DNA from 2 places in the Mycobacteroides stephanolepidis genome. Region 2 is predicted to be linked to the other one. Evidence: predicted binding sites of a transcription regulator. Region 2 holds the regulator's gene; the other holds the start of a gene.
What was found. The regulator LexA, encoded in region 2, represses DNA repair genes until DNA is damaged. The targets are predictions, from matches to a motif close to CGAACANNTGTTCG.
Positions count from the first base shown of each region.

Region 1 (14,998 bases), 160 kb from region 2:
ATCATCGATCTGCAGCTCGACTGACATGATCTCGCGTCGCACAGTGCTCATCGGCGGCTTGTCGGCAGTTACTCTGGCGGCTGTCGGTTGTTCACGAAGCACCGACAACCAAACTTCACCATCCGAACTCGCCTCCCTCGAAAAGGATTTCGGTGGACGTGTCGGCGTGTTCGCGCTGGACACCGGATCGGGTGCCACGCTGGGGCACCGGGCAAATGAACGCTTCCTGATGTGCTCCACGGTGAAGACCTTCATCGTGTCGGCCATCCTGCACCGCCGCCTGAGCGAACCGGGGCTGCTGGACAAGCGGATTCAGTACGCGCAGTCCGACCTCATGGAGTGGGCACCGATCACGTCCCAGCATGTGGCCGAGGGCATGACCGTCTCGGAACTGTGCGATGCGACCCTGCGCTACAGCGACAACACCGGCGCCAACCTGTTGATCGCGCAGCTCGGCGGCCCGAAGCAGACGGAGAAGTTCGTTCGAAGCCTGGGCGACAACGTCTCTCGCATGGATCGCACCGAAGATCAGCTGAACATCCCGGACGGCGATCTGGACACCTCGACCCCTCAGCAGCTGGTGACCAATCTGCGCAGGCTGGTGCTCGACGAGGGGCTCGACGCGCAGGGCCGCGATCTGCTCACCGACTGGTTGAAGCGCAACACCACCGGCGACCAGTCGATTCGGGCGGGAGTCCCGACCGGATGGACGGTCGGGGACAAGACCGGCAGCGGGTTCAAGGGCGAGACCAATGACATCGCGGTGATCTGGTCGACCGGGCGTGCGCCGATTGTCGTCGCCGTGCTGACGGTCCCCGATGATCCGAAGTCCACTCAGGGCAAGCCAACCATCGCCGCGGCCACCCGGATCGCGCTGAAGGCATTCGGCGCCTAGTCGTCTGACACGCCGGTAGACCGGGTTAGGCCGCCGACGTCACCCGATAGACGTCGTAGACGCCCTCGACGTTGCGCACAACGTTGAGAACGTGTCCCAGATGCTTCGGGTCGCCCATCTCAAAGGTGAAGCGGCTGATGGCCACGCGATCATTCGAGGTGGTCACCGAGGCCGACAGGATGTTCACCCGTTCATCGGCCAAGGCACGCGTCACATCGGAGAGCAACCGGTGCCGGTCCAGCGCCTCCACCTGGATGGCGACCAGGAAGACCGAGGACGCCGACGGCGCCCAATTCACTTCGATGATCCGTTCCGATTGCTGCTGCAGAGATTCGGCGTTGGTGCAGTCGGTGCGGTGCACGCTGACTCCCCCGCCGCGCGTGACGAATCCAAGGATCTGATCCCCGGGCACCGGGGTGCAGCATTTCGCGAGCTTGGTCAGCACACCCGGTGCGCCCGGCACGGCCACGCCGACATCATCGGAACGCCGCTGGCGAATGGGCATGGTCGACGGAGTGGACCGTTCGGCCAATTCCTCCTCGGCACTGTCCACACCACCGAGCTGAGCGACCAGGCGCTGCACCACATGCCGCGCCGACACATGCCCCTCGCCCACCGCGGTGTAGAGCTGCGAGGTGTCCTGGTAGCGCAGCTCGCGAGCCAGCGAGGCCATACCCTCGCCATTGACCAGGCGCTGCAACGGAAGTCCACCACGGCGTACCTCGCGCGCGATGGCGTCCTTACCCGCCTCGAGGGCCTCTTCGCGGCGCTCCTTGGCGAACCACTGCCGGATCTTCGCCTTCGCGCGCGGCGACACCACGAAGGTCTGCCAGTCGCGTGAGGGACCGGCGTTGGCGGCCTTGGAGGTGAAAACCTCGACCACTTCCCCGTTTTCGAGCTTGCGCTCCAGCGCCACCAGCCGTCCGTTGACGCGCGCGCCGATGCAGCGATGCCCCACCTCGGTGTGCACCGCGTACGCGAAGTCGACGGGGGTCGACCCGGCGGGCAAGGTGATGACGTCACCCTTGGGGGTGAAGACGAATATCTCCTGCACCGCCAGGTCGTAACGCAACGATTCCAGGAATTCGCCCGGGTCGGCGGCCTCACGCTGCCAGTCGAGCAGCTGACGCATCCACGCCATATCGTCGATCTCGGCAGCCGCGTGAGACTGCGGTACCGCGTTGCGGCCCTTGGCTTCCTTGTACCGCCAGTGCGCGGCAATGCCGTATTCGGCGGTGCGGTGCATATCGCGGGTACGGATCTGCACCTCCAGCGGCTTGCCCTCGGGGCCCACGACGGTGGTGTGCAAAGACTGGTAGACACCGAAACGCGGCTGAGCGATGTAGTCCTTGAACCGGCCGGCCATCGGCTGCCATAAGGAGTGCACCACGCCGACCGCGGCGTAACAGTCACGAATCTCGTCGCACAGAATCCGGACACCCACCAGGTCGTGGATATCGTCGAAGTCACGGCCTTTGACGATCATCTTCTGATAGATCGACCAGTAGTGCTTGGGGCGCCCCTCAACGACGGCACTGATTCGCGAACCATTCAGCGTGGCAACGATTTCCGCACGCACCTTGGCCAGATAGGTGTCGCGCGACGGTGCCCGGTCGGCGACCAGCCGCACGATCTCCTCGTACTTCTTGGGGTGCAGAATCGCGAAGGACAGATCTTCGAGCTCCCACTTGACCGTTGCCATACCCAGGCGATGCGCCAGTGGCGCAATGACTTCGAGCGTCTCGCGGGCCTTGCGCGCCTGCTTCTCCGGAGGCAGGAACCGCATGGTGCGCATGTTGTGCAGCCGGTCGGCGACCTTGATCACCAGCACTCGCGGGTCGCGCGCCATCGCGATGATCATCTTGCGGATGGTTTCGCCCTCGGCCGCGTTGCCCAGCACCACTTTGTCGAGCTTGGTCACGCCGTCGACCAGGTGGGCGACTTCGGTGCCGAATTCGGTGGTCAGCTGCTCCAGGCTGTAGCCGGTGTCCTCGACGGTGTCATGCAGGATCGCGGCAACCAAGGTGGTGGTGTCCATGCCCAGCTCCGCCAGGATGTTGGCCACGGCGATCGGGTGGGTGATATAGGGATCGCCCGACTTGCGGAACTGTTCGGCATGCCGGCTCTCTGCCACCTCGTACGCGCGCTGCAGCACCGAACGGTCGGCCTTGGGGTAGAACTCACGATGGACGGCAAGCAGCGGCTCCAGGACCGGGCTGACGGCGCCACGCTGGGCTGTCATCCGGCGGGCCAGCCGGGCCCGCACCCGGCGCGATGCACTCATGGTGCCGCTGACCCGCAGCGAATCTGACGTCGGCGTGGCTGGATCGCTCACGACAGGCAGGGATTCGACCGCGACCTGATTCTCGCTGGGCGCTTGCTCGTCAGCCACGGTTCACCTCCTACCGCCTAGATTAACGCTCAGATCACACGGAGCGCAGTTAATGGCAGCGGCGCCACGACCGCCCGGCCGCCAAGATCAGCGAGTTCCAGAACAACACCGGCACTGACGACCTCTGCTCCAGCGCCGCTCAAGAGCTTCACCGTCGCCGCGAGTGTGCCTCCGGTGGCCAGCACATCGTCGATGATCGCCACGCGGTGGCCGGTCAGGTCCACCCCGTCAGCGGGAATCTCCAGCGCCGCGGTGCCGTACTCGAGTTGATAGGTCTGGGAATGCACCGGCGGTGGCAACTTTCCGGCCTTACGTACCGCCAGGACGCCCACTCCCAGGCGGATCGCCACGGCCGCACCCAACAGAAAGCCCCGGGCGTCGATACCGGCGATGAGCGTGGCGCCCGAGGCCGCCTGCGCCAACGCATCGGTGACCTGCGAGAGGCCATCGGCGTCGGCGAACAACGGCGTCAGATCCTTGAACTGGACCCCGGGCTCGGGGAAGTCGGAGACCTTACGGGTCAGCCCGTCGATGAGCGCCGTCACGGCGTCGGCAGAGGTCACGCGGGCAACACCCAACGATCCATGTTCCAGCCGGCACCCCATCTGGTGACGCTCGGGGTGGCGGCGTACATCGTCTTGGGTGCGATCAGTACGCGCGGCTGCCGGTACAGCGGCAGTGTCGGCAGGTCATTCCACAGAATCGCCGAAGCATCGGCGAGCAGCCTGCTCTGATCCCGGGCGTTGGTGGTCACCGCCAAAGCAGCGATGATGCCGTCGATCTGGCCGTTGGCGTAGTTCGCCGGGTTCTTCCCCTCGCGGGAACGCAGAGCATACGCATCCATGAGCCACGAACCCGTCGACCCACTTCCGGGGGCTCCGCCGATGGAGCTGAGCAGCGCATCAATCTGATTGTTCCGCAACGACTGTGGGGTGATCTCGGGTGAGCTGACGTCCTGCACGGTGATTCCGGCGGGTTCGCAGGCCTGCGCCATGGCAGACACGATGGCCGCGCGGCGCGGGTTGGGCGCCTGGTACCCCACCCGGACTGTCAACGGACGATTGGCCGCGGCAGCACGGGCCGCGACGGGGTCCGAACGCATGAACCGTCCCGCTTCGGCGGCGGCCTCCACCGAGGCGAACGAGTCCCCGATGCTGGTATCCAGTCGCGCGTTCATCACCGGCACCCCGGCGATTCCCGCGATGGCATCACGCGGCGTGCACAGCGCGACCGCGCGGCGCAGGTCGGGAGCTCCGACCGATCCCCCGGCGCCGAAGACGAGTTGTTCCACACCGGAACCGGGCTCCTCGGTACGCGCGAACCCGTCAGGCGCGGTGAGCGTCCCGGCTGATCCGGCAGCGACGTCGACAACCTCAAGATCACCGTCGGACAGCCGCTTTTGCACGTCGATCCCGCTGGGCCACACCGTGACCCGCTTGGTCACCGGCGGGCTCCCCCACCACTTGTCGTTGGCGACAAGCACAACCGAACCGTCGTCGTTGTATCCGTCGAGCTTGTAGGGCCCCGACGAGGGGAACTTCGAGAGGTCCAGATCGGAGCCGAGATTCCACTGGTTGTTCCAGAACTCGGCGATCTTCTGCAGTGTCGGAACGTCATTGGCGGAGATGGCGCCGATCAGGTCCACGCCCCCACCGAGCTTGTCGGCAATCACATGCCACGGCAACATCGTGGTGGCGGCGAACAGCTGGGTCCAGTCGGTGAAGGCTCGATCCGGCGCAAAGGTCACCCGTGCGGTCTTCTGCCCGGGCTTGCAATCCACCGTGGAGATGTCGGCGTATCCCGCGGTGCTTGCCGCATCGAAGTCGGGCAGCCTGCCGGATTGCGCGAACCAGGACAACACCATGTCTTCACAGGTCACCGGCTTGCCGTCGGAGTAGACGGCCTTTTCGTTGATGGTGTAGTCGAGCACCAACGGAATGCGGCCGACGACCTCGACGCTGCCGAAGTCGTGGTCGGCGATCACCTGACCGTCGGGTCCGTGGAAGCCGAACCCGGTGAGCACTCGATTGAAGGCCTGCGCCCCTGCCGAGGCATTCCCCGCAACACTGTTGACGTTGTAGGTCGTGAGCCGGCCATCGACGGCGTAGTCGAGCGTTTTTGCCGCCGAGGTCCAACACGAGGTCAGTAACCCCGCCGCGAGTAGCACCGTGGTCGCGATGGCGCCGATTCGAGCGATCCGTCTTGCCCCGGTCCGTGCTGGACTCCGTGAATCCATCAGTGCCGCCGAACGTTCCGCTTACCTTGAGGGCGGGCACCGGGCCTGGGTTTCGCCGGTCGCACCGTGGTTGTCGAGGTGTCGGCGGTAGCCGATGTCGCCGCCTTGGTTCCCGAGCCGGAATCGGCCAGGGCTGCGGCGTCCGGCTTGCGGCGGCTCAGCACCTTCTTGGTGTGGCTCGCCACCAGCTCGGTGCGCTCACGCAATGCTACCAACAGCGGGGTCGCGAAGAAGATGGACGAATACGTGCCCACCAGGATGCCGACAAGCTGAACCAGTGCAAGGTCTTTCAGAGTGCCCACACCCAGCAGCCAGATGGCCACCACGATGAGCGAGAGCACCGGGATCACCGAGATGAGGCTGGTGTTGATGGAGCGCATGAAGGTCTGGTTCACGGCCAGGTTGGCGTGTTCGGCGAAGGTGCGCCGCGACGTGTGCTGGAATCCGTGCGTGTTTTCCTCGACCTTGTCGAACACGATCACGGTGTCGTACAAGGAGAATCCGAGGATCGTGAGCAGTCCGATCACTGTCGCCGGGGTGACCTCGAAGCCCACCAGCGAGTACACACCCGCGGTGACCAGCAGGTCGAAGACCAGCGCGGCCAACGCGGCGACGGCCATGTAGCGCTCGTAACGTACCGCGATGTAGATACCGGACAGCACCAGGAACACGCCCAGCGCCCACAGCGCCTTGTTGGTGATCTGCCCGCCCCAGGTCTCCGATACGGCCGAATCGGAGATGGCGTTGATGGACGGTTTGCCGTCAGATCCCTTGGGCGCGAACCGGTCGAAGAGCGCCTTGTGGAGCTTCGCCGATTCCTCGTTGTCGAGCGTCTCGGTGCGAATCTGAATCGAGGCCGAGTCGCCGGTTCCAGTGACGACGATCGATTCGGCGTCGCGGCCCAGTGTTTGACTGAAGACGTCCTCGGTCTGCTGGACGGTGGCCTCGCCCTTCGGGAACGACACCTTGGTGCCGCCCTCGAAGTCGATACCGAAGACGAATCCCTTGATCGCGATCGACAAGATCGCGACAACCATGAACGCGCCACTGATCGCGAACCACAGGGTGCGCTTGCCGACGACGTCGACGGCACCGGTTCCGGTGTACAGGCGGTAGAAGAACCCGTGTTCTGGTGCCGCAGTGGCGGTTTCGATCGCGCTGGACTTGACTTCCGTTGCGGTGGCCTTGTCCGTGCCGTCCGCGACGTCCTTTTCGGTGCCGTTCCCGTTGCTCACGGTGTCGTTGCTGGTGCTCATGCGTGTGCCGCCGCCTTACGTTCGCGGGCAATCTGCTGGACCGCGCCAAGCCCGTTGTACACGGGCTTGGACAGGGTCGCGGACTTGGAGGACAGGTAGACAAGCGGCCACGTCACCAGGAACACCACCACGACGTCCAAGATGGTGGTGAGGCCGAGGGTGAACGCGAAGCCCTTCACCTGCCCGATAGCGAGCGCGTAGAGCACCACGGCGGCCAGCAGGGTCACCGCGTTACCCGACAGGATCGTCTTCCGGGCGCGGGCCCAACCGCGCGGCACCGCCGAACGGTAGGAACGCCCTTCTCGTATCTCATCTTTGATGCGCTCGAAGAACACCACGAAGGAGTCCGCGGTGGTACCGATGCCGATGATCAAACCGGCAATGCCGGCCAGGTCCAGGGTGTACGAGATGTACCGACCCAACAGGACCAGGATGGCGAACACCATGGCGCCGGAGGCAACCAGGGACAGCGCGGTCAGGATGCCGAGCACGCGGTAATAGATCAGTGAGTACAGCAGCACAATCGCCAATCCGATGGCACCCGCGATCAGACCTGCCTTGAGCGAGGTCAATCCGAGTGTGGCCGAAACAGTTTCGGCATCGGAGGATTCAAACGACAGTGGCAGTGAGCCGTACTTGAGCGCCGCGGCAAGCTGCTTGGCCGAGTCGGACGTGAACTGCCCACTGATTTCGGTCTTGCCGCCCGGGATGGGTTCGCGGATGGCCGGAGCACTGATCACCTTGGAGTCCAACGTGAATGCCGTTTGGGTGCCCTGCTGCCAATGCGCAGAGGTGTAGTCGGCCCAGATCTTCGCGCCGGTGGGCTTGAATTCCATGCTCACCACATAGATACCGCGCTGCTGGTCGAGTCCGGAACTGGCGTCCTTGATCTCTTCGCCGCTGATGATCGACTTGTCCAGCAGGTAGGCGGCCTTGCCGCCCTGGCTGTCGTCACCGCAGGTGACCAACGGAAGGTTCGGATCGTCGTTGCCCGCGAGCGGGTCATCGGGGTCGAAGCAGCGCGAGGACTGGACCTGGAGGGCCAGCATCTGAATCCGCGGATCCTCGCTCTGTCTGATCTGCTTCTCGAAGTCGATCAGCTGCTTGCGTTCCTCACCGCTACCCGGCTTGGGCGGCAGATCGGCGGGAGGGGCGGCCGGAGACGTTGTGGCATTCGGCGTCGCGGGCTGCGTCGCCGGTGCGGGTGGCGGCGGCGGTGTGGTGGTTTGCGCCGGATACGGACGCGGCTGCGGTTTCGGTGAAGGCGCCGCGGGTGCGGGCTTTCCACCACCGGGCTCTGGTGGTGTCGCCTCCTGGCCGGCGCCGCCGGGCTGACCGCCCTGCGGGGCCCCGGCCTGGGGGTTCTCCCGGGGCTGCGCCGGCACCATCTGGATGACGGGCCGGATGTAGAGCTTGGCGGTCTGACCGAGGTTCCGGGCCTCGCTGCCGTCGTTACCCGGCACGGTGATGACGAGGTTGTCGCCATCGATGATGACCTCGGACCCGGAGACTCCGAGTCCGTTGACGCGCGCGTTGATGATCTGCTGCGCCTGCGTCAGTGCTTCCTTGGTCGGCTTGGAACCGTCAGGGGTGCGCGCCGTCAGCGTGACGCGGGTTCCGCCCTGCAGGTCGATACCGAGCTTGGGTTTGGCGTGCTTGTCGCCGGTCAGAAACACCAGCAGATAAGCGCCGATCAGCAACACCAGGAAGGCAGCTAGATAACGCGCGGGGTGCACAGGGGCCGATGGCGAGGCCACGTGTCCGGTCTCCTTGCTTGTCGAGGGCGGGTCGGGAGGCTTTCAGGGTTGAGTAGCGGCGGAGCCGTTACTCCTTGGTCAGCTCGACCCCGGAGCTCTCGACGTCGCGCGACGCCTCGTCAGCGGTGTCATCAGCGTCCGCGGCCTCATCGACGATCTTGTCGCGGATCGCGAGCTTCATCCAGCGCGTCACGACACCCGGCGCGATCTCCAGGTCCACGGTGTCGTCGGTGACGGCGGCGATGGTGCCCTGCAGGCCGGAGGTGGTGTGCACCCGGTCACCGATTGCCAGGGAGTCGTGCAGCTCGATGGTGGCGTCCAGAGCTTTGCGCTGCCGCCGGTTCGCGAAGAAGAGGAATGCGCCCATAACGAGGATGAGCGGCAAAAAGACGATGATCGATTCCATGGCGGCTTTCGGGATTCTTTCCGTTGGGTCTTCACGAGGGCAGGCACGGTCTGCGTGAAACAAGCACGCGACAAGTCACCAGTGTGCCATCCGACTCTGTGGAATTGACGCGAACCCCGGACCTGCGCGTCCTGGACTCAGGTGTCCTCTCAATCGAACAGCCCGGCCTGCCCCAGCACTTGCGGCGGCGGGGTGAGACCCAGATGCGTCCACGCCAACGCCGTCGCCACCCGCCCGCGCGGCGTTCGCGCGAGCATCCCGGCACGCACCAGGAACGGCTCGCATACCTCTTCGACGGTGGTCGATTCCTCCCCGACGGCAACCGCCAAAGTCGACAAACCCACCGGGCCGCCGCCGAAGCTGCGAGTCAGCGCGGAAAGCACGGCCCGGTCCAGGCGATCCAGCCCGAGCTCATCGACGTCGTAGACCTCCAGAGCGGACTTCGCGACGTCCACGGTGATGACGCCGTCGGCACGCACTTCCGCGTAGTCACGGACCCGGCGCAACAATCGGTTGGAGATGCGCGGGGTGCCGCGCGAACGCCGGGCGATCTCCACGCCCGCGTCGGCCCCCAGCTCGATGCCGAGGATTCCCGCCGATCGAGCCAGCACGAGTTCGAGCTCTTCGGACTCATAGAAGTCCATGTGCGCCGTGAATCCGAAGCGGTCACGCAGCGGCCCGGTCAGCGACCCCGAACGGGTTGTCGCGCCGACCAACGTGAAGGGCGCCACCTCCAGGGGAATCGAGGTGGCACCGGGGCCCTTGCCGACGACGATGTCGACCCGGAAGTCCTCCATGGCCAGGTACAGCATCTCCTCGGCAGGCCGGGCGATGCGGTGAATCTCGTCGATGAAGAGCACATCGTTTTCGACGAGATTGCTCAGCATCGCCGCGAGGTCACCCGCCCGCTCCAGCGCCGGACCCGAGGTCACCCGCAGCGAGGAGCCCAGTTCGGCGGCGATGATCATCGCCAGCGAGGTCTTCCCCAGCCCGGGCGGCCCGGATAACAGGATGTGATCGGGGGTACCGCCGCGATTCTTCGCGCCGGACAGCACCAGATCCAGCTGCTCACGCACGCGCGGCTGGCCGATGAACTCTCGCAGCGACTTGGGCCGCAGTCCGGCGTCGATATCGTTCTCACCGACCGTGAGCGCACCAGACATCTCGGGGCCGGCATCGAAGTCGTCCTCCGCGCCGTCGAACTCGTCGAAGCGGCTCATCGTGTCTTACCCAGCAACGTCAGCGCCGACCGCAGCACGGTCGAGGTATCCCCTTCGGAATTGTCTTGAGCCAGAACGGTGTCGGTGGCCTGTTCGGCTTGTTTGGCGGCGAATCCGAGGCCGATGAGCGCCTCGACGACCTGCGTGCGCACCAGCGATGCGGTACCCCGGCCCAGCTCGGTGGTGCCACCGGGAGCTGCTGCCACCTTCTCGCGCAGCTCCAGCACCATGCGCTCGGCGCCACGCTTGCCGATCCCCGGCACCCGGGTCAGCGCATTGACATCGCCATCGGCCAGCGCCTGGCGTAGGGCCGATGCGTCGTAGACCGCGAGCGTGGCCATCGCGATCTTGGGCCCCACACCGGAGACACTGAGCAGTGTCAGGAACAGATCGCGAGCATCGGTATCGGTGAAGCCGTACAACGTCATCGAGTCCTCGCGGACGATCATCGCCGTGATCAGCCGCACCTGGGTGCCGCGCCGTAGCGTCGACAGCGTGGCCGGGGTGGCGTTGACGCGGTATCCGACCCCGGCGGCCTCGATCACCACATGATCGAGCGCGATGTCGATGACCTCGCCATTGACCGAAGCAATCATCGGGCTACCGCCTTCATTCGGGCCGCGAAGGCTTTCCGCTGCTCTTCGGCGGCGGCCTCCGCTTTCGCCATTCTCGCCAGCATGGGCGCACGCCAGCAGTGACAAATCGCCAGGGCCAGGGCGTCGGCCGCGTCGGCGGGCTTCGGCGCCGTCTGCAGCTGCAGGATGCGTGTGATCATTGCGGTCACTTGGGATTTATCTGCCCGACCGTTGCCGGTGACGGCCGCCTTGACCTCCGACGGGGTGTGGAAATACACCTCGATACCCCGCTTCGCGGCGCTGAGCGCAACTATTCCGCCCGCTTGGGCGGTACCCATCACCGTCGATACGTTCTGCTGAGCGAACACGCGCTCGATGGCCACCACGTCGGGACGGTGGGTGTCCATCCAATGCTCTACGACCTCGCTGATCGCCAAAAGTCGTTGCGGCAGAGGCTGATTGGCCGGGGTGCGCACGACGTCGACATCCAGGGCCACCACCTTGCGACCCGAGGAGGCCTCGACCATGGACAGACCACACCGGGTGAGCCCCGGGTCGACTCCCATCACTCGCACGCGCCAGCCCTCTCGCCGTAGAACAGTTGTTCGATAGCATATCGAGAGAGCTCGCCCATTCGGCACAGCAACACGCGAGGGCTCTGCAAATGTCAACATCCGTTGGCCTAAGCTCAGCGCATGTCTACCGAACCTCGGCGATCGGACGCCACTCGCGCGGCCATCCTCGAGGCTGCCCAGGAACACTTCGCGGGCGTCGGCTACGAGAAGGCAACCATACGGGCCATCGCGGCGACGGCGGGCATCGACCCGTCCCTGGTCATGCGGTACTACGGCAACAAAGCCAAGCTGTTCACCGCCGCAGCCAACTTCGACATACATTTCCCCGAGGAACTAGCCGAGATTCCGCGCGATCAGCTCGGAGCAACCTTGGTCCAGCACTTCCTCACCCAATGGGAAGCCGACGACACCATGGTCGCGTTGCTGCGGGCTGCGGTGTCCCACGAGTCCGCACGGGCGCGCATGGAGGAGATTTTCAGCTGCCAGATGGTGCCGATCATCGAATCGCTGACCGCGGATCGCGCCATGGAACGCGCGGCGCTCATCGGCACCCAAATGATCGGATTGGCGATGTGCCGTTACGTCATCCGACTCGGCAACGTGCCCGCGATGACGCACGAACAGATCATCGACCTCATCGCGCCGACCATCCAGGCCTACCTGGACTGCGACTGTGATTGCGAGGCGCCTTAACGCGCGCCCTCGGGCTGCGTCCACGGGCGCAGCCGTGGCACCCACCGCGGTACGTGCTGCGCATACTCGGCGTAGTCGCGGCCGAATCGCCGCAACAGGCCGCGCTCCTCGACCAGCGGGAAGTAGATCGCGTTGATGGTCACGAAAACGGCCGCGTAGATCAACAGACCAACGGAGTTCACCGTCAGCGCCTCACCCAGCAAGATGGCGATGACGCCGGTGATCATGGGGTTACGCATGTGGCGGTACGGGCCGCGCACGACAAGCCGGATCGGCGGATCGAAGGGCGCTAGGGACCCCTTGCCGGTCTGGTGGAAGAGCATGACGGTCCGCGTCACCAGGAACAGGCCGGCAGCCACCAGTAGGGTCCCGATCAACGTCGCCGTCATCGACATCTGATCCGACATCCAGGACGACACCTGAACACCGGACCCGTAGAGAATCACCAGCGGAATCAGAACCGTCACGGTGACCGGCAGCGCGAGAACCGCGCGCGCAGTGCGCCACAGGGTTGTCGTTTCAGGCGCCGGGGCGACTGCTTGTGTGGCCATGACCGGCCTCCCCTCACTCGTGGATGTCTTATATGTACGCCTGCTTGACATTCAAGTCAACAGATGTTGACCAACACTCGTTGACATCACAGTAACGCCGTCCGGTGACGTTTGATTCCCGGTCACCGGCACGATTCGGGTCGACGTCTGGGTCCGATTACTGTCGTCGGAGTGTCTGTCGGAAAACTGCCCAGCGAGAAAACGGTTCAGTGGTGGCCTCCCCTCGGCGTGATCTTGATGCTGGTGCTCGGGTCCTCCGTCGGGAAGGGTTCCACGCCGTTTGACAGGTGGTTTTTCGATGCGACCCAGGTCGCGTTCGGGGTACAGCCACGCTGGCTGCTGTTCTTCACCGATTGGGTGTTCTTGGTTCCGGTGCTCGTGGTGTGCGTCGGGTTCGAGCTGTATCGGCGGCGTTGGCGGGTCGCGGCAGTTGTCCTGGTCTGCCCCTTCATCGCGAACTGGACCACCCAGGCCACCAAGATGCTCGTCGGGCGTGAGAAGGGCGGCTACCTCGCTTATCCCAGCGGCCACACCACCTTCGTGGTGGCCGTGACGGGGATGCTGGTGCTGGTCGCCGGCGGAGCCCTCTGGGCGTACATCGCCGCCGGGATTGTCAGCATGCTCGGACTACTCGGGCAGGTCGCGTGCGGGTATCACTACTTCACCGACACCATCGGTGCCGTCCTGGTCACCACCGCGGTCGTGACCATGGCGTTCTGGGCTGCCGGAGCAACGGAGAAGACACCGGTACGCGTCGACAGCTAGCAGTCACGGGTCCCGTGACGGGCACGCTCAGTCCTCGTCGAGCTGGGCCAGCACCTCGTCCGACAGGTCCACGTTGGTGTAGACGTTCTGCACGTCGTCACTGTCTTCCAGTGCGTCGACCAGCTTGAACACCTTGCGGGCAGTGTCGACGTCGACGGGCACGCTCATCGACGGCTGGAAGCTGGCCTCCGCCGACTCGTAGTCGATCCCGGCCTCTTGCAGTGACTGACGGACCGCGATCAAGTCGGTGGGCTCGGAGATGACTTCGAAGGTCTCGCCCAGGTCGTTGACCTCCTCGGCACCCGCCTCCAGCACGGCCGTGAGCACGTCGTCCTCGGACAGACCGTTCTTCTCCAGCGTCACAACACCCTTGCGGGAGAACAGGTACGACACCGATCCCGGATCGGCCATGCTGCCACCGTTGCGGGTCATCGCGACCCGAACCTCACCGGCAGCGCGGTTGCGGTTGTCACTCAGGCACTCGATAAGCACCGCGACGCCGTTGGGGCCATAGCCCTCGTACATGATGGTCTGCCAGTCGGCCCCGCCGGCCTCTTCGCCGGCGCCGCGCTTACGGGCCCGCTCGATGTTGTCGTTGGGCACCGAGGTCTTCTTGGCCTTCTGGATGGCGTCGTAGAGCGTCGGGTTGCCGGTCGGATCTCCGCCCCCGGTACGCGCGGCGACCTCGATGTTCTTGATCAGCTTGGCGAACTCTTTGCCACGGCGCGCGTCTTTGACGGCCTTCTGATGCTTTGTGGTGGCCCACTTGGAATGGCCGCTCATGTACCCCTGTACTACTTTCTCTAGGTTCCGTCGCACTTCTGCGCTGCCCGAGTCTACTCGCGCACCTAGGGTGAATCACATGACTGTCCTGGTAGCCGACCCGATTGTCGACGCGGTCTTGGACCGATACGCGTCAACCGTCGGAGACAGCCTCACCGATTACCGCAATCACCTGTACCGGGGCATGAATTACCAGCTCCGCCTTCTCGGCATGACCCAGGCTCCGCCGGAGATCGCCCTGGCATGGGCGACACACGATATCGGCATCTGGACGGCCGGTACCTGGGACTATCTGGACCCTTCGGTCGATCTGGCCGAACAACTGGCACCGGAATTCGGCATCACCGACATCGATCGTCTCAGGGCGATGGTGGCCGACCACCACAAGCTCAGGTCGGCCGACGATCTGTGGGTCGAGACCTTCCGGCTGGGCGATCGGATCGACGCTTTCCGCGGCATGTACGCCTGGACCGGTTTGGAACGCTCCGATGTGCGCGAGGTCGTGGAAGCACTGCCATACGGCGGTTTTCACGGATTCTTATTGCGGACGGCCGGAAAATGGACGCTGAAGCATCCGCTGCGCCCGATGCCCATGCTGCGCTGGTAGCCATCGCGTCGAGCGCATACCGCACGCCGAGAAATCGGGCGATACGGCTGCACCTGGTATGCGGTCGAAGACGCCTAGGACGCGCGCACCATGTCGACGAACAGTTGGTGCACTCGCCGGTCCCCGGTGACCTCGGGGTGAAACGACGTCGCCAACGCACTCGCCTGCCGCACCGCGACCGGATGCCCCTGCACAGTGGCCAGCACCTCGACGTCTGTGCCGACCCGCTCCACCCACGGCGCCCTGATGAACACCGCATGCAGCCCGCCATCGAGCCCCACGAAATC
Region 1 covers NZ_AP018165.1:2,822,308-2,837,305, forward strand. Annotated here, with positions in the region: gene MSTE_RS13980 (peptidylprolyl isomerase) at 1-24, shown strand, start outside; gene blaMAB (MAB family class A beta-lactamase) at 26-895, shown strand; gene MSTE_RS13990 (RelA/SpoT family protein) at 921-3,287, opposite strand; gene MSTE_RS13995 (adenine phosphoribosyltransferase) at 3,317-3,850, opposite strand; gene MSTE_RS14000 (ABC transporter substrate-binding protein) at 3,847-5,523, opposite strand; gene secF (protein translocase subunit SecF) at 5,523-6,758, opposite strand; gene secD (protein translocase subunit SecD) at 6,776-8,536, opposite strand; gene yajC (preprotein translocase subunit YajC) at 8,604-8,942, opposite strand; gene ruvB (Holliday junction branch migration DNA helicase RuvB) at 9,092-10,162, opposite strand; gene ruvA (Holliday junction branch migration protein RuvA) at 10,159-10,758, opposite strand; gene ruvC (crossover junction endodeoxyribonuclease RuvC) at 10,755-11,312, opposite strand; gene MSTE_RS14035 (TetR/AcrR family transcriptional regulator) at 11,433-12,005, shown strand; partial or broken gene MSTE_RS14040 (methyltransferase family protein) at 12,095-12,556, opposite strand; gene MSTE_RS14045 (phosphatase PAP2 family protein) at 12,728-13,321, shown strand; gene MSTE_RS14050 (YebC/PmpR family DNA-binding transcriptional regulator) at 13,349-14,104, opposite strand; gene MSTE_RS14055 (hypothetical protein) at 14,184-14,711, shown strand; gene pdxT (pyridoxal 5'-phosphate synthase glutaminase subunit PdxT) at 14,786-14,998, opposite strand, start outside.
Region 1: ruvC (crossover junction endodeoxyribonuclease RuvC) is a predicted target of LexA. The motif match lies at 11,332-11,345, and genes of this name have one in related genera.

Region 2 (14,998 bases):
GGTGGCGGCTTACGCCAATGGCATGCGGGACTTGCTGGCCGTGTTGGACATCGAGAAAGTCACCGTCGTCGGTCATTCGCTGGGCGGCGGCGTCGCGATGCAGTTCACCTACCAATTCCCCCACCTGGTGGAGAGACTCATCCTGGTCGCGCCAGGCGGAGTGACCAAGGACGTCAACATCGTATTGCGGTGTGCCTCATTGCCCGTCATCGGAGATGCGATCGGGTTATTGAGACTGCCGCTGGCGATGCCGATGATCCGGCTGACCGGCGCACTAGCCGGCGCGACGTTGGGACGGGCAGGAATGGGCCGCGACATCCCCGATGTCCTGCGGGTTCTCGCCGACCTACCCGAGCCCCGGGCCTCGGCCGCGTTCACCCGGACGCTGCGGGCCGTGGTGGATTGGCGCGGCCAGGTGGTTACCATGCTGGACCGATGTTATTTGACCGAGTCCGTTCCCGTGCAGTTGATTTGGGGTAGCGACGACCTGGTGATCCCGGTTAGCCACGGGCATTTCGCCCATGCGGCCATGCCCGGCTCGACACTGGAGATCTTCGAGCACTCCGGGCATTTCCCCTTCCACGACGACCCAGATCGATTCATCAACATCGTTCGCCAATTCATCGCCTCCACCGAGCCCGCCGAATACGACGAGAATGAGTTGCGCCGACTGTTGCGGACCGGCATCACCGAGCACACGATCAGTGGGGCCGCACGGACCCGGATGGCGGTGCTCGACGCCATGGGCACCGACGAGCGCAGCGCCACCTAGCCACGAGAGCTCAAGCGGTACCGAAGGATTGCGCAGTTCACGGGGTATCCCCGGTGCGCAACACGCGCGAGACGTAGAGTCGACGCATGAGTGTTGATGTCGCGGTTGTTCGCGTATTCACCGATGAGACAGGCAACTTCGGCAATCCCCTGGGGATCGTCAATGGTGCCGACGTTCCAGCGGCGGCACGCCAGGAGGTCGCCACCCGGCTGGGTTTCAGCGAAACAGTTTTCGTCGATCTTCCCGCCGAAGGATCCAACACCGCACATCTGCGGATCTTCACCCCGGCCGCCGAGCTGCCCTTCGCCGGGCATCCGACAGTCGGATTGGCGTGGTGGTTGCGTGAACGCGGGACACCGGTCAACACCCTTCAGGTTCCCGCGGGCGTGCTCCAGGTGAGCTATGACGACCGCACGTGGATACGCGCTCGGTCCGAGTGGTCACCCGAGACCGATTTCCACGAGCTGGGCTCTCCCACGGATGTGGACGCCGCCGATCCCGCCGAGTACGCCGACGAGCTATTGCACTGCGTATGGGCGTGGCAGGACCGCAACGCGAGTCTGGTGCGATCGCGGGTGTTCGCATTCGATCTGGGAGTCGACGAGGACGAAGCAACCGGGTCGGTGGCGGCGCGGATGACCGACTTGTTGAGCCGCGATCTGATCGTCAATCAGGGCAAGGGCTCACAGATTCTCACGCAATGGAGCCCGGAGGGCTGGGTGACGATCGGTGGCCATGTCGTCGCCGATCAATCACTGACGTTGGACTAGTGACGGGCGGTGCCACCATCTGGGTTAGGACCCTGTCGGTGCGTCACGATGCGCGCGCAACGCGGCGATCTCGCGTTCGAAGTCCTCAGCGGAGCTGAATCCGCGGTACACCGAGGCGAAACGCAGGTACGCGACCTCGTCCAGATCGCGGAGTGGGCCAAGGATGGCCAGCCCCACCTCATTGCTGGGAATTTCTGGGGACCCGGCGGCCCTGACGGCATCTTCGACTTGCTGAGCAAGCAGATTCAACGCGTCGTCGTCGACGTCGCGGCCCTGGCAGGCACGGCGCACGCCCTTGATGACCTTGTCGCGGCTGAACGGCTCGGTGACCCCGCTGCGCTTCACAACGGCGAGCACAGCGGTCTCGACGGTGGTGAAACGACGGCCGCACTCCGGGCACGATCGACGTCGCCGTATCGCCTGACCCTCATCCGCCTCACGGGAATCGACTACGCGCGAGTCTGGATGCCGGCAGAACGGACAGTGCATTACTGCTCCTTCGCCGGTTCTGGACTCCAAGTCGTTGGGCTGGGTGAGCTGACGCACAGCGCAACGCGCCCAGACCGGTGTCGAGGATACCCGTGCTCCCGCACGTTCGAAGGTCACGCCCGTTCGCCGATCAGCCGACCGGAGAAACCAGCGTCTGACCGGCTTGCACTGTCGCCGAGTCGAGTTCATTGAGTTCACGGATCTTGGACACCACCGCCGAGCGCGGCGCGTCCGGCGCGACACGCGAGGCCACATCGGCCAGGGTCTCTCCGGGAGCGACCTGGACAACCGCCACGCGCTCCGGCACGCCAACTCCCCCAACTCCGGCAGCACTGACCTGGCCGAGCATCAACAGCCACATGGTCGCCACTGCAGCGCCCACCGAGACAACGATCGTGGCCTTAAGGCTCACCGTGCTACGACGATGTACCCGATGCGGCACCGACGAGACCCGGATGCCGTTACCCCGGTAGGCAACTGGCCGACCGGAAGGCCTCCGGTAGGCGACAGTGCGCACCGGCAGCGCCCGACGCTGGGTCAGCGGGTACTGCGCGCTGTACGCGCGCACCTGCGGGGCGCACTCGCGCGATGCGTGCTCGGCGGTGCGAAGACGCGGCGTGGTCAGAACGTTTGTGCTCATCTGTATGCCCTTCCTGTCCTGTCGATCGGTAAGCCCGTTCGCTCTTATGTTCGAATGTACTCGATCATGTGTTCGGTGTCCGAACATGTGATCGATTTGTAGCATTCGCCACCGACAAGTGGCCTTGACCAGCGCAAATGCCCCAAATAGTCGAGCCGCCGACCATTCTTGGCGACACGCATCGAACACATGTTTGATAAATGTCGTCGACAGGTCTAGATTCGGGCCCATGAGCGATACACCCAGCAAGGGACCCGCCACCGGTTCACTGACCGAGCGCCAGCGGACCATCCTGGAGGTCATCCGCGCATCGGTGAATGAACGGGGCTACCCCCCGAGCATCCGCGAAATCGGAGACGCCGTCGGGCTCACCTCGACGTCGTCGGTCGCCCATCAACTACGCACCCTCGAACAGAAGGGCTTCCTGCGGCGTGACCCGAACCGTCCACGCGCCGTTGACGTTCGGGGAATCGATGATTCCCACACCCCGTCGGCTACCACCGATGTGGTGGGCTCAGGCGATCTGCCGGAGCCCACGTTCGTGCCCGTGCTGGGGCGGATCGCCGCCGGTGGTCCGATCCTGGCCGAGGAGGCCGTTGAGGATGTGTTCCCGCTCCCCCGCGAGCTTGTCGGCGAGGGATCACTGTTCCTGCTCAAGGTTGTCGGCGAATCGATGATCGACGCCGCGATCTGCGATGGCGACTGGGTGGTGGTCCGCCAGCAGAACGTCGCCGACAACGGCGACATCGTGGCAGCGATGATCGATGGTGAGGCGACCGTCAAGACATTCAAGCGGACGACGGGTCAGGTGTGGCTGATGCCGCACAACCCGCTGTTCGAGCCCATTCCCGGTAACGACGCCGCCATCCTCGGCAAGGTCGTCACCGTCATCCGCAAGGTCTAGGCCGGTCCGGGCGGCAACCCGGGCGCGGAATCATCGTCGGCAGACGTCAAGAAGAGCTGGAAGTGTGCCACGTCGTGCCAGCTGCCCAGCTTGTAACCGATGCGCCGGTACAACGCCACCTGCTCGAATCCCATTGCCAGGTGTAGCTTTTCACTCGCCGGATTGGGCACTACGACAACGGCCAGCACCGTGCGATACCCAAGAGAGCGCAACCGATCCAACAGCGCCGCGTACAACTGACGGCCCGCCCCGCGTTGCCGGTGTGCACCATCGACATACACACTCACCTCGCAGGCCCACTGATAGGCGGTGCGGGACTTCCATGGCACCGCATAGGCATACCCGAGAATTTCTCCGGCATCCTCGGCGACTAGCCAGGCATGACGGTGTGCCGCCGTCTGGATGCGTTCGGTAAGAACGACATCCGACGGCGGCACCTCCTCGAACGAAATAGCCGTGTCGGTGACATACGGCGCATAGATCGCTGCGCACGCGGCCGCGTCGGCAGCCGTGGCGTCACGAATACGCATTCGCGACTAGAGCGAACGCCCGATGATCTCCTTCATGATCTCGGTGGTTCCGCCATAGATCGTCTGGATACGAGAGTCCATGTAGGCACGTGCCACCGGGTACTCACGCATGAAGCCGTAACCACCGTGCAGCTGCAGGCAGCGGTCGATCAGGTGAACCTGCTTCTCGGTGCTGTACCACTTGGCCATCGCGGCCTGCTCGACGCTCAGCTCCTTCTTGTTGAGCAGCGTGATGAATTCGTCGACCATGATCCGGATCATCGTGGCGTCGGTGGCGAGCTCGGCCAGCACAAACCGGCTGTTCTGGAAGCTCTTGATCGGCTTACCGAACGCCTTACGCTCGGATGTGTACTGGATGGTCGCGTCCAGCATGGTTTCCATGGCTGCGGCTGCGACGACCGCAATCGACATGCGTTCCTGCGGCAGGTTCTGCATGAGGTAGATGAAGCCCTGGCCCTCATCGCCCAGCAGGTTGGCGGCGGGCACGCGAACATCGGTGAAGGACAGCTCGGCGGTGTCTTGAGCGTCCAGACCCATCTTGTCGAGCTTGCGGCCGCGCTCGAAACCCTCCATGCCGCGCTCGACGACGATCAGGCTGAAGCCCAGCGCGCCCTTTTCGGGGTCGGTCTGTGCGACCACGATCACCAGGTCGGCGTTGATGCCGTTGGTGATGAAGGTCTTCGCGCCATTGAGAATGTAATGGTCGCCGTCCTTGACCGCGCGGGTCTTGATGCCCTGCAGGTCGCTACCGGTCCCCGGCTCGGTCATGGCGATGGCGCTGATCAGCTCACCGGAACAGAATCCCGGGAACCAGCGGGCCTTCTGCTCGTCATTGGCCAGGTCCCGGAAGTACGGGCCCGCGACATCGTTGTGCAAGGTGAAACCGATACCCGACTGACGGGCCTTGGTGATCTCTTCACCGATGATCGCGTTGTAGCGGAAATCGACAAGTCCGCCGCCACCGAACTCCTCGGGCATATCGGTGCCCAAAAAGCCCTGCTTGCCGGCCTCGACCCACAGCGAGCGGTCGACGATCTTGTTCTCGTCCCACTCCTCCCGGTAAGGCTCTGCATGCCGTTCCAGGAAGGTCTTGAACGACTCGCGGAACAGTTCGTGCTCGGGTTCGAAGATGGTGCGTTTGAACTTAACGGCGCCGGCCATGATCACCTTCCGGTTTGGATTTACGTACTTGGCAGAATGTATACCAACCCACTGGTCGGTTGGTACTCGCCTACCCGGTTTCGACGGACAGAAAGCCTAGGCTGATTGAGGTGACCAGGCCGGCGCTTTCACATACCCACTGGGGTGCATTCACGCCCGAGGTCCGCGACGGTGAAGTGATCGGTGTCACACCCATCCCGACCGATCTGGACCCGTCCCCGCTGCTGCAGAACATTCCCGGTTCGATCCGCCACCAGGCCCGGGTTACCGCACCGTCTGTGCGGCGCGGCTGGCTGCGGGACGGGCCCGGCCCCAGTACCGCCCGCGGCTCGGACGAGTACGTGGAGGTGTCCTGGGATGAGCTCACCGAACTACTGGCCGACGAACTGCGACGCGTCGTCGACACCCACGGCAACGAAGCCATCTACGGCGGCTCGTACGGCTGGGCCAGCGCGGGACGCTTCCATCACGCCCAGAGTCAGGTACATCGGTTTCTGAAACTGCTCGGCGGCTACACCTTTTCGCGCCATTCCTACAGCCTGGGCGCAACCGGCGTCATCATGCCGCACGTCGTCGGCACCCATGATGGGCTGTTCAAGAGGTCGACGTCATGGGATGTCATCGTCGAGAACACCGATCTGTTGGTGTCATTCGGCGGAATCGCCTTGAAGAACACGGGTGTCAACCACGGCGGCACCACGGCGCATCCGGCTCGTGCCGCCCTCGACAGGTTCCGCGCCCGCGGTGGCCGCATCGTCTCGTTCAGTCCGTTGCGCGATGACATCGACGGCGAATGCGAATGGCATGCGCCCGTTCCCGGGACCGATGTCGCGGTCATGCTCGCGCTGGCCCATGTGCTGGCCGTGGAAGAGCTCGCAGACCTGGCCTTCTTGAACACGTATTGCACCGGCTACGAACGATTCGAACGCTATCTGCTGGGCCTCGACGACGGCGTGCCCAAGAGCCCGGAATGGGCGGCGAGCGTCAGCGATCTGGAGGCCGACGAGCTGCGCACACTGGCGCGGCGCATGGCCGCCGGACGCACCCTGGTCACGGTCAGCTGGTCACTACAGCGGGTGCGCCACGGCGAGCAGGCGCCCTGGATGGGGCTCACCCTGGCGGCCATGCTCGGCCAGATCGGCGTTCCCGGCGGCGGTTTCGGCCACGGTTATGGCTCGATGAACGAGGCCGGATTGGCCCCGATCAGCTGCCCACTGCCCACCTTTCCGCAGGGGCCGAACCCGGTGACCACATTCATTCCGGTCGCAGCCATCAGCGAGCTGCTGCTGCGCCCCGGTGAGACGCTGGCCTACAACGGTCAAACACTCACGCTGCCGGACATCAAATGCGTCTACTGGGCGGGCGGCAATCCATTCCACCATCATCAGAACCTGCCACGGCTGCGTCGTGGTCTGGCACGCGTCGACACCGTCGTGGTGCACGATCCGGTGTGGACGGCGATGGCCAAGCACGCCGATATCGTGGTGCCGTCCACCACCAGCCTGGAACGCGACGACTTCTCCGGGAGTCGCAATGACCCACTGCTGGTGGCCATGAAGGCCGCAGCGCCGCCATACGCCAACTCTCGCGATGACTACACGACATTCTCGGCACTGGCCGACAGGCTCGGATTCGGCGGGCAATTCACCGAGGGACGTACCGCCGCACAGTGGCTTCGCCACCTGTACACCGAATGGGCCGGCGCCCGGGACTTCTCGGTGCCATCCTTCGACGAGTTCTGGGAGCGCGGTTACCTGCAGTTGCCCACCGATCCGGGCCTGACTCTGCTATCGGATTTTCGGGAGAACCCCGACACGCACCCGCTGCATACCCCGAGCGGGCGCATCGAGATCTTCTCGGAAACCATCGACGGATTCGGATACGCCGACTGCGGCGGCCACCCACAGTGGTACGAGCCCACCGAATGGCTGAACGGAGAACGCGCCCAAAGCTTCCCACTGCACCTCATCGCCAACCAACCCCGCACCCGGCTGCACAGCCAGCTCGATTTCGGTGGCACCAGCCAACGCTCGAAGGTTCAGGGACGCGAACCCATCCGCATACACCCGGCCGACGCCGACGAACGCGGTATCTCCGACGGCGACGTGGTGCGGGTGTTCAACGACCGGGGCGCCTGCTTGGCGGGTGCCGTTCTCGACGAGGGTCTGCGCCGCCACGTGGTGCAGCTGTCCACCGGCGCCTGGTTCGATCCGATCGATCCGGCCGACCCCGATTCGCCCTGTCTACACGGCAATCCGAACGTACTCACCGATGACGCAGGCACCTCGTCGTTGGCTCAGGGCTGCACCGGTCAGCACGTGCTGGTGCAGATCGAACGGTTCGAGGGCACACCGCCGCCTGTGCGGGCGTACGTCCCGCCGCGTCTCGTCGAGCGCGACTAGAGCCGCTACTTCAGTTCCAGCAGGCTGGCGGCCAGCGCCTGCGGCACCCGCGCGATCACCCGTGTGCCGGCCGCGAGGTGCTCGGTGGATTGCACCTGTCCGTCGGTATGAATCCGAGCCACCAGGTCACCACGCTCGTACGGGACGACCACGTCAACGGGCACATCTCCGCGGGGCACCGTCTCGGCGAGCGCGTCGCGCAGCTTGGCGACGCCGTCGCCGGTGTGCGCCGACACGAACAGCGCCTTGGGCAGCGCACGGCGCAACTGCGCCAGCGCAAGATCACTGGCCGCGTCGATCTTGTTGATCACCAACAGCTCCGGCGCCGCCGACGAATCGTGATCCGCGACGACGTCGCTGATGACCGCCCGTACCGCTTCGATCTGGGCCAGAGGCGCCACGTCCGAGCCGTCCACCACATGGACAAGCAGGTCGGCGTCGGCCACCTCCTCCAGGGTCGACCGGAAGGCCTCGACCAATTGGGTGGGCAGGTGCCGTACGAAACCAACGGTGTCCGTGATGACGAATTCGCGTCCGTCGTCGAATGTTCCGCGTCGGGTTGTCGGTTCGAGTGTTGCGAACAGTGCGTCTTGGACCAGCACCCCGGCTCCGGTGATCGCGTTCAGCAGGCTCGACTTACCGGCATTGGTGTATCCGACGATGGCGATCGACGGAACATCGCTTTCGAGCCGACGGCTGCGCTTGGTGTCGCGCACCTTCTTCATGTCGCGGATCTCGCGACGCAGCTTGGACATGCGCTCACGGATTCGGCGCCGATCGGTCTCGATCTTCGTCTCACCGGGGCCACGGGTACCCACGCCGCCACCGGCACCACCGGCACGACCACCGGCCTGACGAGACATGGATTCACCCCAGCCGCGCAGCCGCGGCAGCATGTATTCCATCTGCGCCAACGACACCTGTGCCTTGCCTTCGCGGCTGGTGGCGTGTTGGGCGAAGATATCCAGAATCAGCGCGGTGCGATCGATGACCTTGACCTTCACCGCCTTCTCCAGAGCCACCAGCTGTGCCGGGCTGAGCTCGCCGTCGCAGATCACGGTGTCGGCACCGGTAGCCAGCACGATCTCCCGCAGCTCTATCGCCTTGCCAGAACCGATATATGTTGCCGGATCGGGCTTTTGGCGACGTTGAATCAAACCTTCGAGCACCTCAGAGCCGGCGGTTTCGGCCAGCGCGGCGAGTTCGGCCATGCTGGCGTCGGCCTCCTGGGAGGTCCCGTCGGTCCAGACACCCACCAGCACAACCCGTTCCAGGCGCAGCTGCCGGTACTCGACCTCGGTGACGTCGGCAAGTTCGGTGGAGAGCCCGGCTACACGTTTGAGCGCCGCGCGGTCTTCGAGGGCGAGTTCGCCATCGGTGGGTGTCTGATAGGACGTCGAATTCATGTCTCTGCTGTCTGCTCTTCGCGCGAGTCGCTCATCGCGCACCGATGCTCCCACCTGTGGCTCATCGATCGCATCCGAATTATCCGCAGGAGCCAATGCCGCCCCACCATTCGTCGGAAATCTCGCCATCGGCCAACAGCATCGAAGGCCCGCGCAGGAAGCTGGACTCGGCGGTGACCGTCACCCGGACCTGTCCGCCCGGGATGTTGACGACGATCTCACCGGTCGACTGCCCGAGGTGGCGCAGCGCCGCATAGGCGGCCGCCACGGTTCCTGTTCCGCAGGAACGTGTCTCACCGACCCCGCGCTCATGGACCCGCATGTGCACCGCACCGACGGCAGCGTCCGTGCCGTTGACGGGGGCCGTGAGCACCTCGATGTTCACCCCGTCGGGAAACAGGACCTCGTCAAAGCCGACCTGGGCGCCCACGTCGAGTATGCGCAGATCCTCAACGGTCAGGTCCGGGTCCACACACGCCAGATGCGGATTACCCACGTCGATGGCCAGACCGGAGAACCGCCGACCGCCCACACTTGCCTCGCCGGCGCCGAACTCCTTCACCGGTCCCATGTCGACGGTCACGTCGGCCGTGAGCTGGCTCCAGGAGTTGATACGCACCGGCCGGGGCCCGGCCAGGGATGCGACCACGAACTCGTCCCGATGTTCCAGCCCCACCGAACGCAGGTAGTGCGCGAACACCCGCACACCGTTACCGCACATCTCCGCGATGGAACCGTCCGCATTGCGGTAGTCCATGAACCAGTCTTCGCTGCTCACTCCGGCAGGCTTCTCGTCGAGCACCCCACCTTCGAGGGCAGCGCCCACGGTGGTCACGCGCAGCACCCCATCGGCGCCCAGGCCGCGTTGCCGATCGCATAGCGCCTGGACGGCGGCCACCGTCAGATCCCGCTTGGTGTGGATGTCGGGCAACACCACGAAGTCGTTCTGGGTGCCGTGGCCCTTGGTGAACTTCACGTATTCGAGGATAGGCGCCACCGCGACTCAATTTCGCCGCAGAGTGCTGCTGCGTCACCGCCGTCGCCCGCAAGCCACATGATGCGGTGATCGCGACCGAACCACGATCGCTGACGACGCACATAGCGCCGGGTGCCCATGAACGTCAGCTCCTTCGCCTGCAGCAGGTCATCGGAGCCTCCCCCGGCGTCCAACGCCGCGATCACCTGGGCATATCCGATGGCCCGTGACGCGGTCACGCCCTCGCGCAATCCGCCGTCCAGCAGCTGCTCAACCTCCGCGACAAACCCCTGCTCGAACATCAGGTCGGTGCGCCGCGCGATCCGCTCGTCGAGTTTCGAGGTCTCCCAGTCCAATCCGACGATCAACGTGTCCCAGCGCGGTGCGCCGATGGTGGGAGCGGACGCCGCGAACGGCTGCCCGGTGAGCTCGATCACCTCTAGTGCCCGCACCGTGCGGCGCCCGTCGGTGGGCAAGATGATGGCTGCCGCCGCTGGGTCGCGCACGGCGAGCTCGGCGTGCAGCGCGGCGACTCCGATCTGCGCCAGCCTCTCCTCCCAGCGTGCCCGCACCTGCGCATCGGTGGCCGGAAACGCCCAATCATCAAGCAACGCTTGGATATACATCATCGATCCGCCGACGATCACGGGCACACGCCCGCTCGCCAGCAGAGCATCGATGGCCGTAACGGCCTCCTGCTGATAGGTCGCGACGGTGGCGGTCTCGGTCACCTCGAGCACATCGAGCATGTGATGGGGAATGCCCCGGCGGTCGACCCTGGGCACCTTGGCCGTACCGATATCCATACCGCGGTACAGCTGCATCGCGTCGGCGTTGACTATCTCGCCACCCAGTCGCTCGGCGATATCCAATGCGAGTGCCGACTTGCCCGTAGCCGTGGGGCCGATGACCGCGATGGGCCGCATCACGACACCTGCCAGGTGCCCGCGAAGTATCCGACCCCGTACGGGGAGCCCTGGTAGAGACACTGAGCCTGGACCTGATCCGACCCCACCAATCCGCCAAGCACCCGGTAGACGGAGCCCCCGGTGATGACATCCGACACGCGGCGCAACGCGGCCGCGTCCCCCTGGGTGAGCGCATCGACAAGGCCCTGCTGCGCGGCACCGGACTCGGGCCGGTAGCCCCCGGGCGCCTTGTCGGTGAGGGTGTTGGCGCCGTCGGCGATGACAAGTACACCCGGAGGCGTCGGCATCGCGTGGATCTCGTCGCGCAATGCCTGTCCGAAGGCAACACCGTCTGTGCCCGAGATCAGCCGCGCCTCCGCCGTGGCGGCCGGTAGATGTGCCCGCAGCCATCCGGCGATGAGCACCGGCAGCGGGAGTTCGACAGGTCCGGAGATCCTCGATGCGAGCGAAACGCGCACGTCAACCCCGTATCCGGCGAATGTGCCCGACACTTCGCTGCCGTACCGTCCGCGCCCTGCCCCAATTGCTATCCACTGTGTGGGCAGACTTCGCACCGCGGTGATGGCGGCCTCGCGCAGCTCGGCGGTTTCCGTGGCGGCCTCTCCGCCCAGCTCGGGCACCAGCAGCGGGGTCGACGGGCAAATCGCTATCGAAAGAGCCACGGCGTTAGGAAACCTTCGGGGTCGTCGGTGGCATCTTTCCGGTCGTTTCACTCACTCGCGCCTGCACGGCCGCCTCGCTACGCGCCAGCGCCGCCGTCGCAGCAATCATGATCGCCACTGCGAACACGAGCATCATGGCACCAAAGGTGTTGGTGCGAAACGATTCACCCAGTACCAAGATGCCCAGCAACGAGGCGACCACGGGCTCGGTCACCGTCATCGTGGGCAGCGAGGCCACCAAAGTCCCGGCGTGGAAGGCGGACTGCTGTAGCGCCACCCCGGTAATGCCCACCGCCGCCAGCGCGTAGCTTTCCGGGTTGATCAGCAGCCCGACGATGCCGTGGCCAAGCGAATCGACAACACCTTTGGTGAGAACGGCCATCAGTCCCCACATGATCCCCGACGTCACCGCCAGAAGCACCGCCCTGCGTGGGCCGGGCCACCGCCGGGCGCCCTCCAGACACAGCAGCGTGACCGGTCCGATGACGGCGGCAACCTGCATCCACAACTGCGGTGTGGCATGTGGCACCCCGGCCACCGGGTTGCCCACCGACACCACGACGGAGATGGCGCCGGCGAGCAGAATCGCGGCTCCCCACTGATATCCGGTGACCCTGCGTTTGGCCCACCTCGACTCGATGATCAGCGCGAACAGCAACGAGGAAACCATGATCGTCTGCACCAGCACAACCGAGCCCACACCGAGCGCGGCGGCCTGTAGCCCGAAGCCGACGAGGCTGATCAGCGTGCCCAGCCACCAGGGCCAATGCCGCAATAACGTGGTGATGGGGCCCAATGCTCCGATGTCATCGGCGGGTACGGCGTGAGCGGTGCGCTGGTGGATGACATCGCCGAATGCGACGGCCGCGGCGGCTCCGACGGCGAGTGCCGACGCGATATCCGCCTGGGACATCGCGGCCTCCTTGCGGAATCATCTGGCATATGTTCGCCCGTGCGGCGATGACACCTGTTTGAATGAACGGTGTAGTGAGCTTAGGGCGCCGTGTTGCGCGGCAACAATTGTAGGAAGAGGTTTCATGTCCGATCAGACCCAGCCGGAACTCTCAACACAGCAAGAGAGCGTTGCCCCCGTCCCCCGGCCGGGGCCGAAACCTCATCCGATGCCGCGGCGTCCCGCGGCATCGGCGCCCGCCCCTGCCGCTCATCATGGTGACCCGCACAAGTTCGGCCGCGTAGATGACGACGGCACCGTCTGGCTGATCACCTCCGCCGGCGAGCGTCAGATCGGGTCGTGGCAGGCCGGAGACGCCGATGCGGCGTACTCGCATTTCGGCCGCCGGTTCGAAGACCTGGAGACGGAGATCCAGCTGCTGGAACTGCGGCTCGGCTCGGGTTCCGGCGACGCACGCAAAATCAAAACCGCTGCCGAGCACCTTGCGCAGACGCTGCCCGACGCCGCTGTCCTCGGCGATGTGGATGCGCTCGCGGCACGGCTGTCGGGGCTCCTGGAGTCTGCAGATGCCCAGGCCGCGGCGGCACGCGCACAGCGCGACGAGGCGCGTTCAGCGAGCGTCTCCCGTAAGGAGGAGCTTGCCGCCGAAGCCGAGGAGCTGGCGACCAACTCCACGCAGTGGAAGGCTGCCGGAGACCGGATCCGCGTCATCCTCGACGAGTGGAAGTCCATCCACGGCGTCGACCGCAAGACCGACGACGCTCTGTGGAAGCGGTACTCCACGGCACGCGAGACGTTCAACCGCAGGCGCGGCGCACACTTCGCCGAGCTCGATCGCGAACGCGCCGGGGCACGAGAGAAAAAAGAAGACCTGTGCAAGCAGGCCGAGGCACTCTCGGATTCCACCGACTGGGGTGCCACCGCGGCGGCGTTCCGGAACCTGCTGAACGACTGGAAGGCTGCCGGGCGGGCTCCCCGGGAGACCGACGACAACCTGTGGCACCGCTTCAAGGCTGCTCAGGACAAGTTCTTCTCGGCGCGCAATGCCGAGTCCGCTTCCCGCGATGCCGAATTCGTGGCCAATGCCGACGCCAAGCGCGCGTTGCTGGTCGAGGCCGAGAAGATCGATCCGGAGACCGATGTAGATGGTGCTCGGGCGGCCCTGCGGGCTATCGGTGACAAATGGGATGCCATCGGAAAGGTCCCGCGCGAGCAGCAGACCGATCTGGAACGGCGGCTGCGCGCGGTGGAGAAGAAGGTGCGCGACGCCGGCGAGTCCAGCTGGGGCGACCCCGAGGCAGAGGCCCGCGCCGAACAGTTCCGCGATCGTGCACGCCAATTCGAGGAGCAGGCTGCCAAGGCGGAAGCCGCGGGCAAAGCCAAGGATGCCGAGAAGGCCCGTGCCAGCGCTAAGCAGTGGCAGGAATGGGCCGATGCGGCGGTGGCCGCGGTCAAGAGCCGCTAGTTACTGCACGCCCTCATCGTCGTCAAAGGCGTCATCGAGGAAGGTGCGCTGATCACGCTTGGCGGCCTCACGGCGCTGCTGTTCGGCCGCCAGCTGCACGGCAGTACGTGACCACACCACACGTGCCCAGTGGAAGGTCAACAGAATGACGGCGATCCAGGCGACCACCAAACCTATCCCCGGACCGGGATGCCCGGCCCCGGCGGTCTGACGGGTCCAAATTGCAAGCATGCCAATCACACTGGCGACAAACGAACCTGCCAGTGCGATCCAGGACAGCACCCAGCGGCGCGTCAGTAACGCCAACATGGAAAACCCGACACCGAAGACCATGGCGAGCCAGACGAAGATCCTGGACGGCACACGCACCGATTCCTGGTCTGCAATCGCCCCGTTGACCAGAACGTCGAATCCCCGAGCGTGCCCGGTATGCGGCAGTACGAAAGTCAGCAGCAATGCAAAGACCAGGACGGCCACCACCATGGCGCGGGCGCCCGGATCGATCTCACCGGCGACCTTCTTTTCGGCCGCATCGATGTCTCTGCGGAACTCCTCGAATTCGGCATCTTCTTTTCCGGATTCCGCGTCGCTCATAGCCCGCACCCTGCAACCTCAATCTGCTCTGCCGCCTTGGGGACTCCAATGGCCGGCATGCCCAAGCCAATTCCCGATGTGGACGGCTTCTTACCAGTTTCGTGTGCGTTACCCGCCTGCGTGCGCCGATGACTGAGCACTCCCCCGTCGGCGATCAGGTGATGCGGCGCCGCGCCGGTCACGTCAACGGTGATGACGTCTCCGGGACGCAGTTCCCCGTCGATGTGCCCCAGCGGCCGGAAGTGCACCAGCCGGCCGTCACGGGCGCGTCCGCTCATCCGCGCGGTCGCACCGTCCTTACGCCCTTCTCCGGTGGCGATCAGCACCTCGATCTGTCGACCGATCTGCTTCTGATTCTCTTCCAGCGTGATGGACTCCTGCAACA
Region 2 covers NZ_AP018165.1:2,986,216-3,001,213, forward strand. Annotated here, with positions in the region: gene MSTE_RS14790 (alpha/beta fold hydrolase) at 1-772, shown strand, start outside; gene MSTE_RS14795 (PhzF family phenazine biosynthesis protein) at 859-1,542, shown strand; gene nrdR (transcriptional regulator NrdR) at 1,567-2,031, opposite strand; gene MSTE_RS14805 (LysM peptidoglycan-binding domain-containing protein) at 2,162-2,671, opposite strand; gene lexA (transcriptional repressor LexA) at 2,901-3,575, shown strand; gene MSTE_RS14815 (GNAT family N-acetyltransferase) at 3,572-4,105, opposite strand; gene MSTE_RS14820 (acyl-CoA dehydrogenase family protein) at 4,112-5,266, opposite strand; gene MSTE_RS14825 (molybdopterin-dependent oxidoreductase) at 5,377-7,668, shown strand; gene hflX (GTPase HflX) at 7,674-9,074, opposite strand; gene dapF (diaminopimelate epimerase) at 9,154-10,050, opposite strand; gene miaA (tRNA (adenosine(37)-N6)-dimethylallyltransferase MiaA) at 10,047-10,976, opposite strand; gene MSTE_RS14845 (class III extradiol ring-cleavage dioxygenase family protein) at 10,976-11,641, opposite strand; gene MSTE_RS14850 (DMT family transporter) at 11,646-12,554, opposite strand; gene MSTE_RS14855 (DUF349 domain-containing protein) at 12,679-14,019, shown strand; gene MSTE_RS14860 (Rv2732c family membrane protein) at 14,020-14,613, opposite strand; gene miaB (tRNA (N6-isopentenyl adenosine(37)-C2)-methylthiotransferase MiaB) at 14,610-14,998, opposite strand, start outside.